3 regions of the Nocardioides sp. Z40_12 genome follow, and region 1 is predicted to be linked to each of the others. Evidence: predicted binding sites of a transcription regulator. Region 1 holds the regulator's gene; each other region holds the start of a gene.

Region 1 (4,367 bases):
CTACTTCACCCGGCAGGAGGGGTTCGCCACCGGTCAGGACCCGCGCTACCACGAGATGAGCCACGGCGAGTCGTTCCTGGCCCTGCTGCGCTCCCGGTTCGACTCCCCCGGGCTCTACTGCCTCGACGAGCCGGAGGCGGCGCTGTCGTTCAGCGCCCAGATCGCCCTGGTGGCGACGCTGCACGAGCTGGCCGGCCGCGGAGCGCAGGTGCTGTGCGCCACCCACTCTCCCCTGGTGGCGGCCCTGCCCGGCGCCCGGCTCCTCGAGGTGGGGCCGTGGGGGATCCGGGAGACGACGTGGGACGAGCTGGAGCTGGTGAGCCACTGGCGGCGCTACCTGGACGCGCCGATGCAGTACCTGAGGCACGTCCTCGACTGAGGACCACCAACGCCGCGCCCGGTCGCCATCCGCCACAAAGCACAGTGATGTCATCAGTTTCAGGCATGCGGGTGTGATTCCCGCGCGAATAGCGTGGCTGCATGCGCGATCTCCTGACCACTCCCATGGAGACCATCGAGGCCGATCTCGAGGCCCTGGTCGTCACCATGGCGCAGTCCCCGGCCTTCAAGACCGTCGAAGAGCCGGACGCCACGGTCTACTGGTCCCACCTCCCGCTCGAGGTGTGCAACGTGATCGCCAACGCCCGGATCGCCTCGGCCGACGTCGCCGGGCGCATCCCCGAGCTCCTGGCGCCCTTCCTTGACCGAGGGCTCCCCTTCCAGTGGATGACCACCCCCGAGACCACCACCCCGGCACTGGAGGCCGCTCTGGCCCAGGCCGGCCTGGTGGCGACCGAGGCGGCGGCGATGCACGTCAACCTGGACCGGCCGATCGACCCCGAGGCCCCCGACGACGTCTACATCGACGTCGTGTGGCCCGACCACACCGAGCCCGTCGCGGCCACGATCTTCGCCGGGCTCGGCCTCCCGGCGCACGCCGGGGGCACCCACATGGACTTCCTGGACACGATGGACCCGGCCGACCACCAGTTCTTCATCGCGCGCAGCTCCTTCACCGGCGACCCCCAGGGCGCCGGGACCTCCCACCGCCGCGGGAACAGCGTGATGCTGGGCAACATCGTCACGCTCCCCCAGGCCCACGGGCGCGGCCTCGAGCGAGCCCTGGCCGGCACCATGATGAACCGGGCCCGGGAGACCGGCGCCGGCACCGCCACGGTGATCGCCGCCGAGGAGACCTACCAGGCCCTGGTGGACCTGGGCTTCCGTACCGGGTTCAACGTGGTCAGCTGGGTCTGCAGCCCCTGACCCTGAGCGACACGCCCGTTCGAACACCTGTTTGAACTCCGCCTCCTGGCGCACTACGGTGAGGTCACCGAGACCGCACCACCCCCAGGAGGCACCGCATGCCCAAGACGCGCGAGACGAGCGGCAAGGTCGTCCCGATGCCGGACGGGCCGCCGGACGCGACCGGGCTCACCCCGCGTCAGCAGCGGATCCTGCTCTCCATCAAGGACTCGCTCGAGCAGCGTGGCTACCCGCCGAGCATGCGCGAGATCGGCCGGGAGGTCGGCCTCACCAGCTCCAGCAGCGTCGCCCACCAGCTCAAGGTGCTGGAGGAGAAGGGCTACCTCAAGCGCGACCCCAACCGCCCTCGGGCCCTGGAGGTCTTCCTGCCCGAGGTGCTGGCCGCCCGCCGGGCGATGAGCAGCGCCGAGGAGTCGTCGTTCGACCCGACGGGCGTGGGCGACGCGGCGCCCGCCGCCCAGTACGTCCCGGTCCTCGGCCGGATCGCCGCCGGCGGGCCGATCCTGGCCGAGGAGCGCGTCGAGGACGTCTTCCCGCTCCCCAAGCAGCTCGTCGGCGACGGCACCCTCTTCCTCCTCGAGGTCTCGGGCGACTCGATGATCGACGCGGCCATCTGCAGCGGCGACTACGTGGTGATCCGGCAGCAGCCGGATGCCGCCAACGGCGAGATCGTGGCCGCGATGATCGACGGCGAGGCGACCGTCAAGACCTTCCAGCGCAAGGACGGCCAGGTCTGGCTGCTGCCCCACAACGACGCCTACGAGCCGATCGACGGCACCCACGCCACCATCCTCGGCAAGGTCACCGCGGTCCTGCGCCGCATGTGATCCTGGCCCGGGAGGTCAGGCTAAACTCGCGGCGATGCGACGGTCCCGAGCAGAGCCCCAGTCCTCACCGGCCCCGCCGCTCGCCGAGGGGGTCTCGCCGGAGGTGTTCCGCACCCGGCCCGACGACCGCTTCAAGCTGACGGCGGAGTCGAAGGACCTGCTCGACGCGCTCTCCCGGGCGAGCGCGGAGGCCGGCTGGGTCTCGGCGCTGGGCTACAACCTCACGATCAGCCACAGCCACCGCTTCGTCTGGTACCGGGTCGCCAAGGTCGCCACCCGCACCGTGCGGCACCACTTCGCCACCCACGAGGTCTCCCTCGACGTCGACCACGCGATGCGGGTGCGCTACCCGACGGCGCTCTTCGCCGACTACTTCGCCTTCGCCTTCGTCCGCGACCCGCTCGAGCGGTTCCTCTCGGCCTGGCAGGACAAGGTCGTCAACACGAACTACTTCAAGTTCGACGGCGACACCCACGCCCGGATGCAGCGGGTCGAGGAGTTCGCCCGGTGGACCGCCACCCACGACCTGCGCGCCGTCCCGGGCACCGACCAGCACCTGGCGCTGCAGACCCGACTGATCGACCTCGACCGGGTCGACTTCGTGGGACGGCTGGAGACCTTCGACCGCGACTTCGCCGAGGTCTGCGAGCGGGTCGGCGCGCCCGCCGTGCCCGCCCGCCCGCGCAACCAGACGGCCCCCGGCGGGCGTCGGCTCGACGTCTCGGACGAGCTCCGCGAGCTGGTCAGCGCGATGTACCGGCGCGACTACCAGATCCTCGGCTACTGAGCCCTACTCCCCGGCGGCCGCGGCCAGGCGGCTGAGCGCCTTGCGCACCACCTGCGGGTCGTGGGTCGTCCACATGGGCGGGAGGCTGGCCTTGAGGAACCCGCCGTACCTCGCGGTGGCCAGCCGCGGGTCGAGCACCGCGACCACACCCCGGTCCGAGGTGGTGCGGATCAGCCGGCCGGCGCCCTGAGCCAGCAGCAGGGCGGCGTGGGTCGCGGCCACCTGCATGAAGCCGTTGCCCCCGGCGCGGTCGGCCGCGCGCTGGCGGGCCGACATCAGCGGGTCGTCGGGACGCGGGAACGGGATCCGGTCGATCAGCACCAGCTGGCAGGTCTGCCCTGGCACGTCGATCCCCTGCCACAGGCTCAGGGTGCCGAACAGGCAGGTGTGCGGGTCGGCCACGAACTGACGCGCCAGCTCGGGGAGCTGGGCCTCACCCTGGGCCAGGGTGGTCAGGTGGGGCAGCCGTTCCCGCACCACCTCGGCGGCCGCCTCGGCGGCGCGGCGGGAGGAGAAGAGGCCAAGCGTGCGCCCGTCGGCGGCGTCGACGAGATCGACGATCTCGTCGAGCTGCGCCTGGCCCAGCCCGTCCCGGCCGGGCGGCGGCAGGTGGCGGGCGAGGTAGAGGATGCCCTGGCGCCCGTAGTCGAACGGCGAGCCCACGTCGAGCCCGCGCCACGGGCGCGCTCCCTCGGACTCCACGGCGGGGGCGCCGGTGTCGACGCGCTCCGAGGGCTTGAGCCCCAGGCTGCCGGCCACGGAGGCGAAGTCGCCGCCCAGCATCAGGGTCGCCGAGGTGAAGACGACCGTCTTGTCGGTGAGCAGCCGCTCGCGCATCTGCGCCCACACCTGGAGCGGTGCCACGGCCAGCCGGGCGGGCATCCGCTCGCGGGCCTCGTTGAGCCACAGCACGTCGGCGTCGCTGCCGGCCGCCATCCGCTCCGCGGTCGTGAAGACCTCCTGAGCCAGCCCCTTGGCCTGGGTCCGGGCGGCGTCAACCTCCCCCGCGCCCTTCTCCTCCTTGCCGAACGCCGAGACCACCGCCCGGGCGGCGTCGCGGACCAGCACCAGCGCGTCGCCCAGCTGCTGCCCCATCTGGTCGATCCGGCCCCCCGGGGTCATCGCCAGGGCGTCGGCGAGGGCCTCGGCGGCGTCGGCCAGGTCGTCGGCGGGGTTGGAGGCGCCGGCGTTCTCGGCCACGTGGCGCTGGGCCCGGCGCGAGGCCCGCTCCACGTCGCCCACGGACAGCTCGTCGGTCGCCGCCTGGGTGACCCGCGCGGTGAGCTCGTGGGCCTCGTCGATCACCACCACGTCGTAGTCGGGGATCATCGGCACCCCCTCGATCGCGTCGATGGCGAGCAAGGAGTGGTTGGTGACGATCAGGTGGGAGCGCTGGGCCTTCTCCTTGGCCCGTTCGGCGAAGCACTCCGTGGCGAAGGCGCAGCGCGCCGCGCCCAGGCACTCCCGGTGGTTGACGCTGACCTGAC
Region 2 (4,367 bases), on a different contig from region 1:
GGGCGGTGAGCAGCGGCTCCGGCAGCCAGGGTCCGACGTACTCCTCGCGACGCCGTGACGCCGCGCGCAGCCGGTTGAGCGCCTGCCGGGCGGTGGTGCGCACCAGGTAGGCCCGCGGGTCGCGGACCTGCTCGTGGTCGACCTCGGCCCAGCGCAGCCACGTCTCCTGCAGCACGTCCTCGGCGTCGACGGCGGAGCCCAGCATCTCGTAGGCCACGGTGAAGAGCAGGCTGCGGTGCCGGACGAAGTCGTCGGTGGCGCCTGCCACGCTCCCCTGCCCGGCGCTCCCCCGTCCGGTGTCACTCACGCGGTCGAGGGTACGGCGAGCGGCAGCTCGCAGACGTCGGAATAGCCCTGGCTCGCCAGTCCCATCGCGGAGTTGAACCGGGAGCGCTGGTTCTCCACCGCGACCATCATCGTCAGCTCCACGACCGCCGCGTGCCCCAGCGCCCGGCCCAGACCGGCGACCATCTCGTCGGTCACGGTCGGCGGGGTGGCCGTCATCGCCTCGGCGTAGGCCATCACGTCGCGCTCGAGCGAGGAGAAGACCTCGGACTCCCGCCAGCGCGGCACCTCGCGGACCTTCGCCAGGTCGAGACCGTCCTCGCGGGCCATGAAGTAGCCGAAGTCGAGGCACCAGGAGCAGCCGATGCTGCCCGCGGAGGCCATCACCGCATAGGTCTTGAGGTGGGCGTCGAGCGCCGACCACGACGCGACCTTGCGCTCGAAACCGAAGATCGTCCTCGTCACCGCCCGGTTGTGCCAGAGCACGTAGGCGCTGTCGGGCACCTTGCCCCACATCCGCCGAGCGATACGGGTCATCACCGCGCCGTAGGCGCCGTCGGGTCGGGCCTGCGGGATCCGGAAGCTGCTGGACATCTCTCCTCCATCTGCTGAGCACCCTGCCGGTGCCGGGCTGTCGACATGGAGACACCGCCCACGGTCGATCTGTGACAGGTCGACGGCTATCTGCGTCGGGCATAGCGGATATCGCCGTTGGGGAGGCGCTTGGTCAGGTAGCGGTCGTCGTGGATGCGGTGATGGTGGTGCGAACAGAGCAGGAGTCCGTTGTCGAGGTCCGTGGGGCCCCACCGGATCCAGGGAGTGAGGTGGTGGGCCTCGCACCAGGTGGCGGGGATGGTGCACCCCTCGGCTCGGCAGTGCCGGTCGCGCAGGGCGAGGGCCTTGCGTTGGCCCGGGGAGAAGAGCCGGGCGGTGCGGCCGAGGTCGAGGGGCTCGGACCGGGTGCCGAGGACGGCGGGGACCAGGTCGGCGGTGCAGGCGAGCCGGCGCACCTGACCGGCACTGATCGCCTGCCCGTCGGCCAGGGTGCCCGCACCCAGGCCCTCGAGAAGGTCCGAGAGCTGCATCGTGATGACGAGCTGGGTGGCGTTCCCGCCGTGGATCGGCAGCCGGCCGGGGTCGAGCCCCTCGAGCAGGGAGCAGAAGGCCTGGCCGAGCCGCAGGTCGTAGGGCAGCCGCTCCCCGGTGCCGTCGCTCGCTCCTCCACGCGGGTTGGTGAACGCCTCCAAGGTAGTGACCAGCCGGGCCGCGACGTGGTCCGGGACGCGGGCCTTGACCAGCGTGGTCCCGTCGCCGAGGCTCTGGGTGGACAGGGTCGTGACGCGTCGGGCGTGGCGATCCTCGTCGGCCAGTTTCTTGCCCTCAGCATCCTCGTCGAGGTGCGGGGCGATGACGTGGAGGATCTTCGCGCCGATCCGGGCCAGGTCACGCGGCCCGAAGGTCGCGGCCTCCCGGAGCAGGTGCTCCTGGGCCAGGGAAAGCACCTCGGCCCGACGATCGGGCGTGAGGGCCGGGCTGATCCGGGGGTCGGCGGCGAGGTCGCCGAGCACGCGGTCGAGGTCGTCCAGCGCCCGGGCGATCACCTGTCCCTGGTCGGTGTTGACCGCACCCGTCTCCAGGGCGGCGCCGAGGTCGTGCCACCGCTCGTCGCAGGCCCGGGCGAGGCGTAGGAGCCGACGGTGGTGGTGCCGGTCGCGGCGGGTCCGGTGAAGGAGCCAGGACGCGACGTCGCGGTGACCTTCAGCGGCCGCGACGTCCTCGGAGGCCGCGACGACCCGGGTCTGGAGTGCGGTCACCCTGGACACCAACCGGTCCAGGACCACCAGCGCCTCGCGCTTCGCGGCGACGCTCATGAAGACCGGATCCAGGACGGCCACCTCGCTGAGCGCCGCCTCGATCACCGCCGCGCAGCCCAGGACGGGGTGCGTCTCCTCGGGGATCACCGGCCGGCTCATACCCACAACCTACGGAGGACCACCGACAGTTCTGGACTGTATTCGATAGCATGTGCGATAACTAGCCGGCCACTTTCCCGGGGCCCCCGGCGCTGAGAAGCTCCTGGCCAGCTCACGGCAGATCGTCGACTTGTGCTCCCCCACGATCGAGGCGATCTGCCCCTGCGACAACCAAGAGTGGGTGTACATGCGCCGCGAAACCGTCGACTGAGAACCTCCGGATCTGCCGCGATGAGTGCGGTTCGCATGAGCGCGTCAGGCGGCTGCCGGGACACACCCAGCTGGAGGAGCCGTGACCAGCCGGCAGGGAGCGGTCAGTCCAGTCGGCGCAGGAAGAGCTCCGTCGCCTCGGCCACGGCGTACTGGATCTCCGCCGACCGCACCGCGTCCCGGGTGCTCATCGAGTGGTCCGCCCCCGGGATCTCCAGGACGTCGTGACCGCTGCGCACCAGCTCGGCCGCCACGTCGGCGTCCCAGGCCTCGTCGGCCAGCCCTCCGACCAGCATCTGTCGCCCGGTGTTGGAGGCGATCGCCTCCGCCACCTCCGGCCGCGTCAGCAGCGGGGTGAGCCAGAGGGCGTCGAGGCCGCGCTCCGCGGCGTACGACGCGGCGAAGGTGCCGAGCGACTTGCCGACCACGAGCACCCGGCCGTCCCCCGCTCCGACCACTCCTTCCTCGGCCAGCCCTTCCTCGACCAGCGCCTCCTCGACGTGCCGCCGCACCCAGGCCTCGGGCGCGTCGTTGTCGGCCGGGGTCATCGCCGTGGTGTCCCACCAGACCTGCCGCACGGTGAAGCCGTGCTGCAGCAGCGCACGGCGGGCGAACTCCAGCAGCGGGGCGCTGGGGGCGTAGGCGCGCCCCGGCAGGACCAGCGCCAGCCCCCGGCTCGGGCCCTCCGGCTCCCACCGGACGGGCAGCCCGCCGAAGGTCATCGGTCGACCCCCACGGCCTCGTCGGCCAGCAGCTCCTCAGAGCGCAGCAGGACGCGCGGGATGCCGAAGGCGTCGACCAGGTCGACCGCGATCGGACGGATCTTGCGGCACAGGCTGGTGACCTCGCGGGTGATCGCCTTGCTCCGGGCGATGGAGAGCCGGCCGTGCTCCATGAACCAGGCCCGGTCGGCCTCGATGCGGGAGAGGGCGTAGAGGTCGCAGAGCAGGTTGAGCGCGACCTTGTTGTCACCCTCGGGCAGCTCGGCGGCCTTGGTCACGAACGCCTCGAGGACCAGCCGCTCCACGTGGGCGCGGGCGGTGGCGATCACGTGGTCCTGGACGCGGGAGAAGACCTCGCCGGGGTTGCCGCCCCCGTCGACCCCCGCCTTGAGGCGCCGGGCCACCCCGCCGAGCATGTGCTCCTCGCGGAAGCGGAGCATCGCCAGCTGGTAGTTGGGGTCGAGCAGGCCGGCCTCCTGGTCCCACTCGTCACCGCCGGGCAGCACGTCCTTGATCCGCTCGAGCAGCTTGTGGACCGCGCTCTTCTCCAGCACCGTCTCGACGGCGAGGCCGGTGACGAAGCGGACCATCCCGAACTGGTCCATCTCCTCGAACTCGCCGGCGTAGTCGGTGAGCAGGCCCTTGGCGACCAGCTGGAGCAGGACGTGGTTGTCGCCCTCGAAGGTGGTGAAGACGTCGGTGTCGGCCTTGAGGGCGTGGAACCGGTTGGTCGACAGGTAGCCCGCACCGCCGCAGGCCTCGCGGCACTCCTGGATGGTGCGGGTGGCGTGCCAGGTGCCGTAGGCCTTGGTGCCCGCGGCCCGCGACTCCAGCAGCCGCCGGGTCTCCGGGTCGTCGGTGATGCCGGAGAAGACGTCGTGGAGCTGGCCGGCGACCACCTCCTGGGCGAAGTGCATGGCGTAGTTCTCCGCGAGCAGCGGCAGCAGCCGGCGCTGGTGCATGCCGTAGTCGAGGAGGAGCTGCTCGCTGTCGGGGTCGGCGGCCTCGAACTGGCGCCGCTTGTCGGCGTACTTCACGGCGATGGCCAGCGCCACCTTGGCGGCGTTGATCGCCGCGCCGCCGACCGAGACGCGACCCTGCACGAGGGTGCCCAGCATGGTGAAGAAGCGCCGGCCGGGGCTCTCGATCGGGCTGCTGTAGACGCCGTCCTCGCTGA
Region 3 (4,367 bases), on a different contig from region 1:
GCGGGTAGCCGCGAGCGATCGCCGTCGGCTCGAACCACTCGCGCGTCCGCGCCATCCCCTCCACGTCGCCGAGCGCGCGACGCCTCTCGTCGGCCTCGGCGAACGAGACCCCGCCGAAGCAGGCGATGATCTCGATGACCTGCTCGTGGAAGACCACGACCCCGTGGGTCGAGGCCAGGATGGGGACCAGGTCGGGGTGGAGGTAGGAGGCGGGGCGCCACCCCTGCTTCACCTCCAGGTAGGGGGTGATCATGTCGCTCTTGACCGGTCCGGGCCGGAAGAGGGAGATGTCGGTGACGATCTCCTCGAAGGTCTCGATCCCTGACTTCCCCACCAGCTCGCGCTGCCCCGGCGACTCGATCTGGAAGACGCCCAGGGTCTTGGCTGAGCTGACCAGCTCGAAGGTCTCGGGGTCGTCGAAGGGGACCTGCTCCTCGTCGTCGAGATCGACCGCGACCCCGTCGACCCGCTGGATCTCGGCCACCGCGTGGGCCATGGCCGACTGCATCCGGATGCCCAGCACGTCCAGCTTGAGCAGGCCCAGGTCCTCCACGTCGTCCTTGTCGAACTGGCTCATCGGAAAGCCGGCATGACTGGCCTCGACCGGGGTCCGGTCGAGCAGCGTGGCGTCGGAGAGCAGCACCCCGCAGGGATGCACCGCGATGTGGCGGGGCAGGCCGTCCAGCCGCTCCACCAGGGAGAACATCAGGTCGAGCCGCTCCTCGGCCAGCCCGCTGGCCCGCAGCTCGGGGAGGTCCTGCAGCGCCCGCCGGGCGTCCCGGGCCCGCACGTGCGGGAACGCCTTGGCGATCGAGTCGACCTCGCCGGGAGGCATCCCCAGGGCCGCTCCCACGTCACGCACCGCATGCCGGACCCGGTAGGTCTCCATCATCGAGACGCAGACGCAGCGCTCTGCGCCGTAGCGGTCCAGGATCGCCTCGTAGACCTCCAGCCGGCGGGCCGACTCCACGTCGATGTCGATGTCGGGCAGCGACTGACGCAGCGGGGACAGGAACCGCTCCATCAGCAGGCCGTGCCGCAGCGGGTCGACCCCGGAGATGCCGAGGAGGTAGTTGACCAGGCTCCCGGCCCCGGACCCGCGCGCCGCGCACCTCACCCCCATCTCCCGGACCAGGTCGGTGACGTCCCCGACGGTGAGGAAGTAGGAGGCGTAGCCGAGCGAGGCGATGACCCGCAGCTCGTCGTCGAGGCGCTTCCAGATCCGTTGCCGCGGGGAGCTGCCGTAGCGCCACCCGATCGCGGACTCGCACCGGACCCGGAGCGCGGCGTCGGCTCGGGTCTCTCCGGCGAGCCGGGCCACCGGCTCGCCGGCCCCGGCCGCCGTCTCCAGCTCGGGGAAGTGGACCTCCCCGATCCCCAGGTCGGCGCCCGGGTCGAGCGCACAGCGCTCGGCCACGGCACGGGTCCCGGCGAGCAGCCGGTCGACCTCGCGCGGCCCCAGGCCGGCGTTCCGGCAGACCTCCTCGGCCACCTCCCGCATCTGCCGGCCGGACTTGAGGAAGCCCTCGGCGTTGCCCCGGTCGACGTGCCGGCGGTCCAGCGGCACCAGCCGCCGGGCCGCGTCGAGGACATCCACGGTCGGGGCGTCGGCGCGGTCGGCGTAGCGGACCGCGTTGGTGAGGACGGCACCCAGGCCCAGCTCCCGGGAGAGCCCGGCCATCCGGGCCGCGTGCGGGGTCGACCCGGGCCCCCACCCGCCCCCGGAGCCGGGGAGGCGGTGGGAGACCAGCTCGACCAGCAGGTTCTCCCGGGGCACCAGCCGCAGCCAGGAGGCCACGACCTCGCGGGCCAGGTCGTCGCGGTGCCGGGCCACCTCGAGGCCCAGCTCGGAGGTGGGCCCCAGCAGCACCAGCAGCCGCCCCTCGGCGAGGTGGGGCGCCAGCAGGTCGGGGGTCGCCACCGGCCGCCCGCGCTCGCCGGCGAGGTGGACCGAGGAGACCAGGCGGCACAACGCCGTCCAGCCGGCCCGGCCCTCGGCGAGCAGGGTGACGCGAGGCCGCCCCTCCTCCCGGAAGGCTCCGCCCCGTACCGGCGTGCGGCGGCGCGGACCGGTGGGGCGCCCGGGGACGCCGGGTGGCTCCACCGCCAGGTCGACGCCCAGCACCGGGCTGATGCCCGCCGCCGCGCACGCCTTGGCGAACTTCACCGCACCGTAGGTGCCGTCGCGGTCGGTGAGGGCCAGCAGGTCCATCCCGTGGTCGGCGGCCCGCTCGACCAGCCCACCCGGGTGCGAGGCGCCGTACTGGAGGGAGTACCCGGAGGCGACGTGGAGGTGGGCGAAGGGATCAGGCGACACCGGCCCGACCGCCCGGCCCTGTCGCAGCCAGCAGACGACCCGGGGCCGCGGTGTGCGGCACCAGGCCCAGCGTCGACTCGACGACCGCCAGGAAGCGGTCCGCGTCGCGCACCAGGTCGTCCGCCTCCCGCTCGCTCACCGCGCGGGCGGAGCCCGCCTCGGCCGCCGCCCGCTTGCCGGCACCCGCGGCGAAGAAGGTCGCCCACTCCGTGAGCTCCGGTGCCACCTCGCTGAGCAGCACCCACGCGTTCTTCTGGCGGCGCCGGGCCCCAGCGGCGGGGTGGGCGCGGGCGGCCAGCAGGGCGGCCGCCGCCCGGAGGGCGGCGACGTGGGCGCAGGCGTAGCGGCTCGGCACGTCGCGGGCGAGCATCGCCTCCTGCAGCGACTCCGCCGCTCGGGCGAGGTAGGAGTGGGTGGTGGCGGGCAGCAGGTAGGGGTTGGTGGGCCTCGTGGGATCCGTCATCTCAGTCCACGCACCCGACGAGCTGCCAGCGGCCGTCGCTGCCGTCGAAGGAGAGGTCGAAGACTCCCCCGGCCGATCCCTCGCCGAGGGGGCCGCGACCGGCCTCGACGCGCCAGATCTGGCGCTCCGTCAGCAGGTCGGCCTGCGGGGCACCCGGAGCCGGCGCGCCTCCCGCCGCCAGGACGGTGGCGGTCGCGGAGTGCCACCAGGGCGGCGTCTCCACCCAGTGGGCCACCACGGCCCGGACCTTCCACAGCCTCCCCCGCCACAGGAACTGCTCCGGGGCCTCCTCACCACTGCCGGGCACCGGGCCCCTGCGCACGTCCACGGGATCGTCGTACCGCCTCATGGCTCCTCCTCGGAAGCGTCGCTCGACCCACCTGCCGGACCCGGTGCCGGTGGGGTCGAGGCACCGCCACCGGGTCCGCCTTCGAACATTTGTTCGAACGGGACCAAGGTACACCTCTCCCCCGACAACGGGTCAACGTCTGGACCCGAGAGGCTCGACGTCCGGGGCCGAGGAGGCTCAGACCTCCCGGATGAACCGGTTGGTGTCCTTGTGGAAGAGGAGGACCAGCAGGGCCAGGCAGAGCCCGATCATCAGCACCGACATCACCACGAAGAGGGTCGGGATCCCGCTGGCCACGCACAGCACCGCGAGGAAGATCCCGAAGAGGGCGATCACCGCGAGCGAGAGCCGGGCCCAGCCGAAGCCCTCGACGAAGAAGGCGAGCAGCACGCCCACCAGCATGGCCAGGACGACGAAGGAGGTGACCGCCACCGGCACGAGGGCCGGCACCGCCAGCGAGGCCTCCACCGCCACCAGGCCGCCCTGGCGGAGGATCACCCGGGCCCCGGCGTTGCCCTCGGCCCAGGAGGTGAGCAGGTCCTCGCGCCGCCACCAGGTCAGCACGGTGGTGATCCCCGCCATCACCAGCAGGGCCAGGGCGACGCGGGTGGCGAGGACCACCGAGGTAGGCCGGACGATCATGTGACTCCCTGCAAGGGTCGGGCTGGACGGGACGCACCGCCCCCGCCGGGCGAGCCGGGAGGACGGCACTGGCTAAGGTCGCGGTCATGGCGACCGAGCACGCATCCATCACGGCGTTCCGGGACGAGCACGCGCGCCGCAACCGTACCGGCGGGGCAGGGGCGGGCGCCGACACCCTCCTCCCCGAGGCCGCCGGCGCCCGGCGGGCCGGGGTCCTCTGATGGAGATCTGGCTCAACCCCGCCTGCAGCAAGTGCCGGACCGCGGCCGCGGCGCTCGACGAGGCCGGCATCGAGGCAACCGTCCGGCGCTACCTGGACCAGCCCCCCACCGCCGAGGAGATCGCCGACGTGACGGCGCGCCTCGGGGTCGAGCCGTGGCACCTGGCCCGGCCCCGTGAGGCGCGGGAGGCGGGCATCGACCTTCCTCGCGACCCCGAGCACCGCGAGCGGTGGCTGGCCGCGCTCGCCGCCCACCCGCAGGCGATCCAGCGCCCGATCCTGACCGCCGCCGACGGGACCACGGTGGTGGGCCGCGACCCCGAGTCCCTGGCCCGGGTGATCGCCGCGGAGGAGCCGCCCGCCGGTCGCCGGGTCC

The links. Region 1 encodes LexA, which represses DNA repair genes until DNA is damaged. Its sites were predicted from a motif close to TCGAACANNTGTTCGA; they were not measured.
Region 2: the regulator LexA is predicted to act here: its motif matches at 2,301-2,316, upstream of AC4BG9_RS07335 (HNH endonuclease signature motif containing protein).
Region 3: the regulator LexA is predicted to act here: its motif matches at 3,211-3,226, upstream of AC4BG9_RS05170 (DUF6504 family protein).

What each region holds. Positions count from the first base shown of each region.
Region 1 covers NZ_JBZAJA010000001.1:580,084-584,450, forward strand. The annotation lists gene AC4BG9_RS02745 (AAA family ATPase) at 1-379, shown strand, start outside; gene AC4BG9_RS02750 (GNAT family N-acetyltransferase) at 481-1,266, shown strand; gene lexA (transcriptional repressor LexA) at 1,365-2,093, shown strand; gene AC4BG9_RS02760 (sulfotransferase family 2 domain-containing protein) at 2,128-2,880, shown strand; gene AC4BG9_RS02765 (ATP-dependent DNA helicase) at 2,884-4,367, opposite strand, start outside.
Region 2 covers NZ_JBZAJA010000003.1:209,734-214,100, forward strand. The annotation lists gene AC4BG9_RS07325 (RNA polymerase sigma-70 factor) at 1-307, opposite strand, end outside; gene AC4BG9_RS07330 (carboxymuconolactone decarboxylase family protein) at 304-879, opposite strand; gene AC4BG9_RS07335 (HNH endonuclease signature motif containing protein) at 966-2,258, opposite strand; gene AC4BG9_RS07340 (hypothetical protein) at 2,573-3,190, opposite strand; gene AC4BG9_RS07345 (acyl-CoA dehydrogenase family protein) at 3,187-4,367, opposite strand, start outside.
Region 3 covers NZ_JBZAJA010000002.1:400,802-405,168, reverse strand. The annotation lists gene AC4BG9_RS05180 (DNA polymerase III subunit alpha) at 1-2,317, opposite strand, end outside; gene AC4BG9_RS05175 (SAV_6107 family HEPN domain-containing protein) at 2,307-2,780, opposite strand; gene AC4BG9_RS05170 (DUF6504 family protein) at 2,782-3,129, opposite strand; gene AC4BG9_RS05165 (hypothetical protein) at 3,307-3,771, opposite strand; gene AC4BG9_RS05160 (hypothetical protein) at 3,858-3,992, shown strand; gene AC4BG9_RS05155 (ArsC/Spx/MgsR family protein) at 3,992-4,367, shown strand, end outside.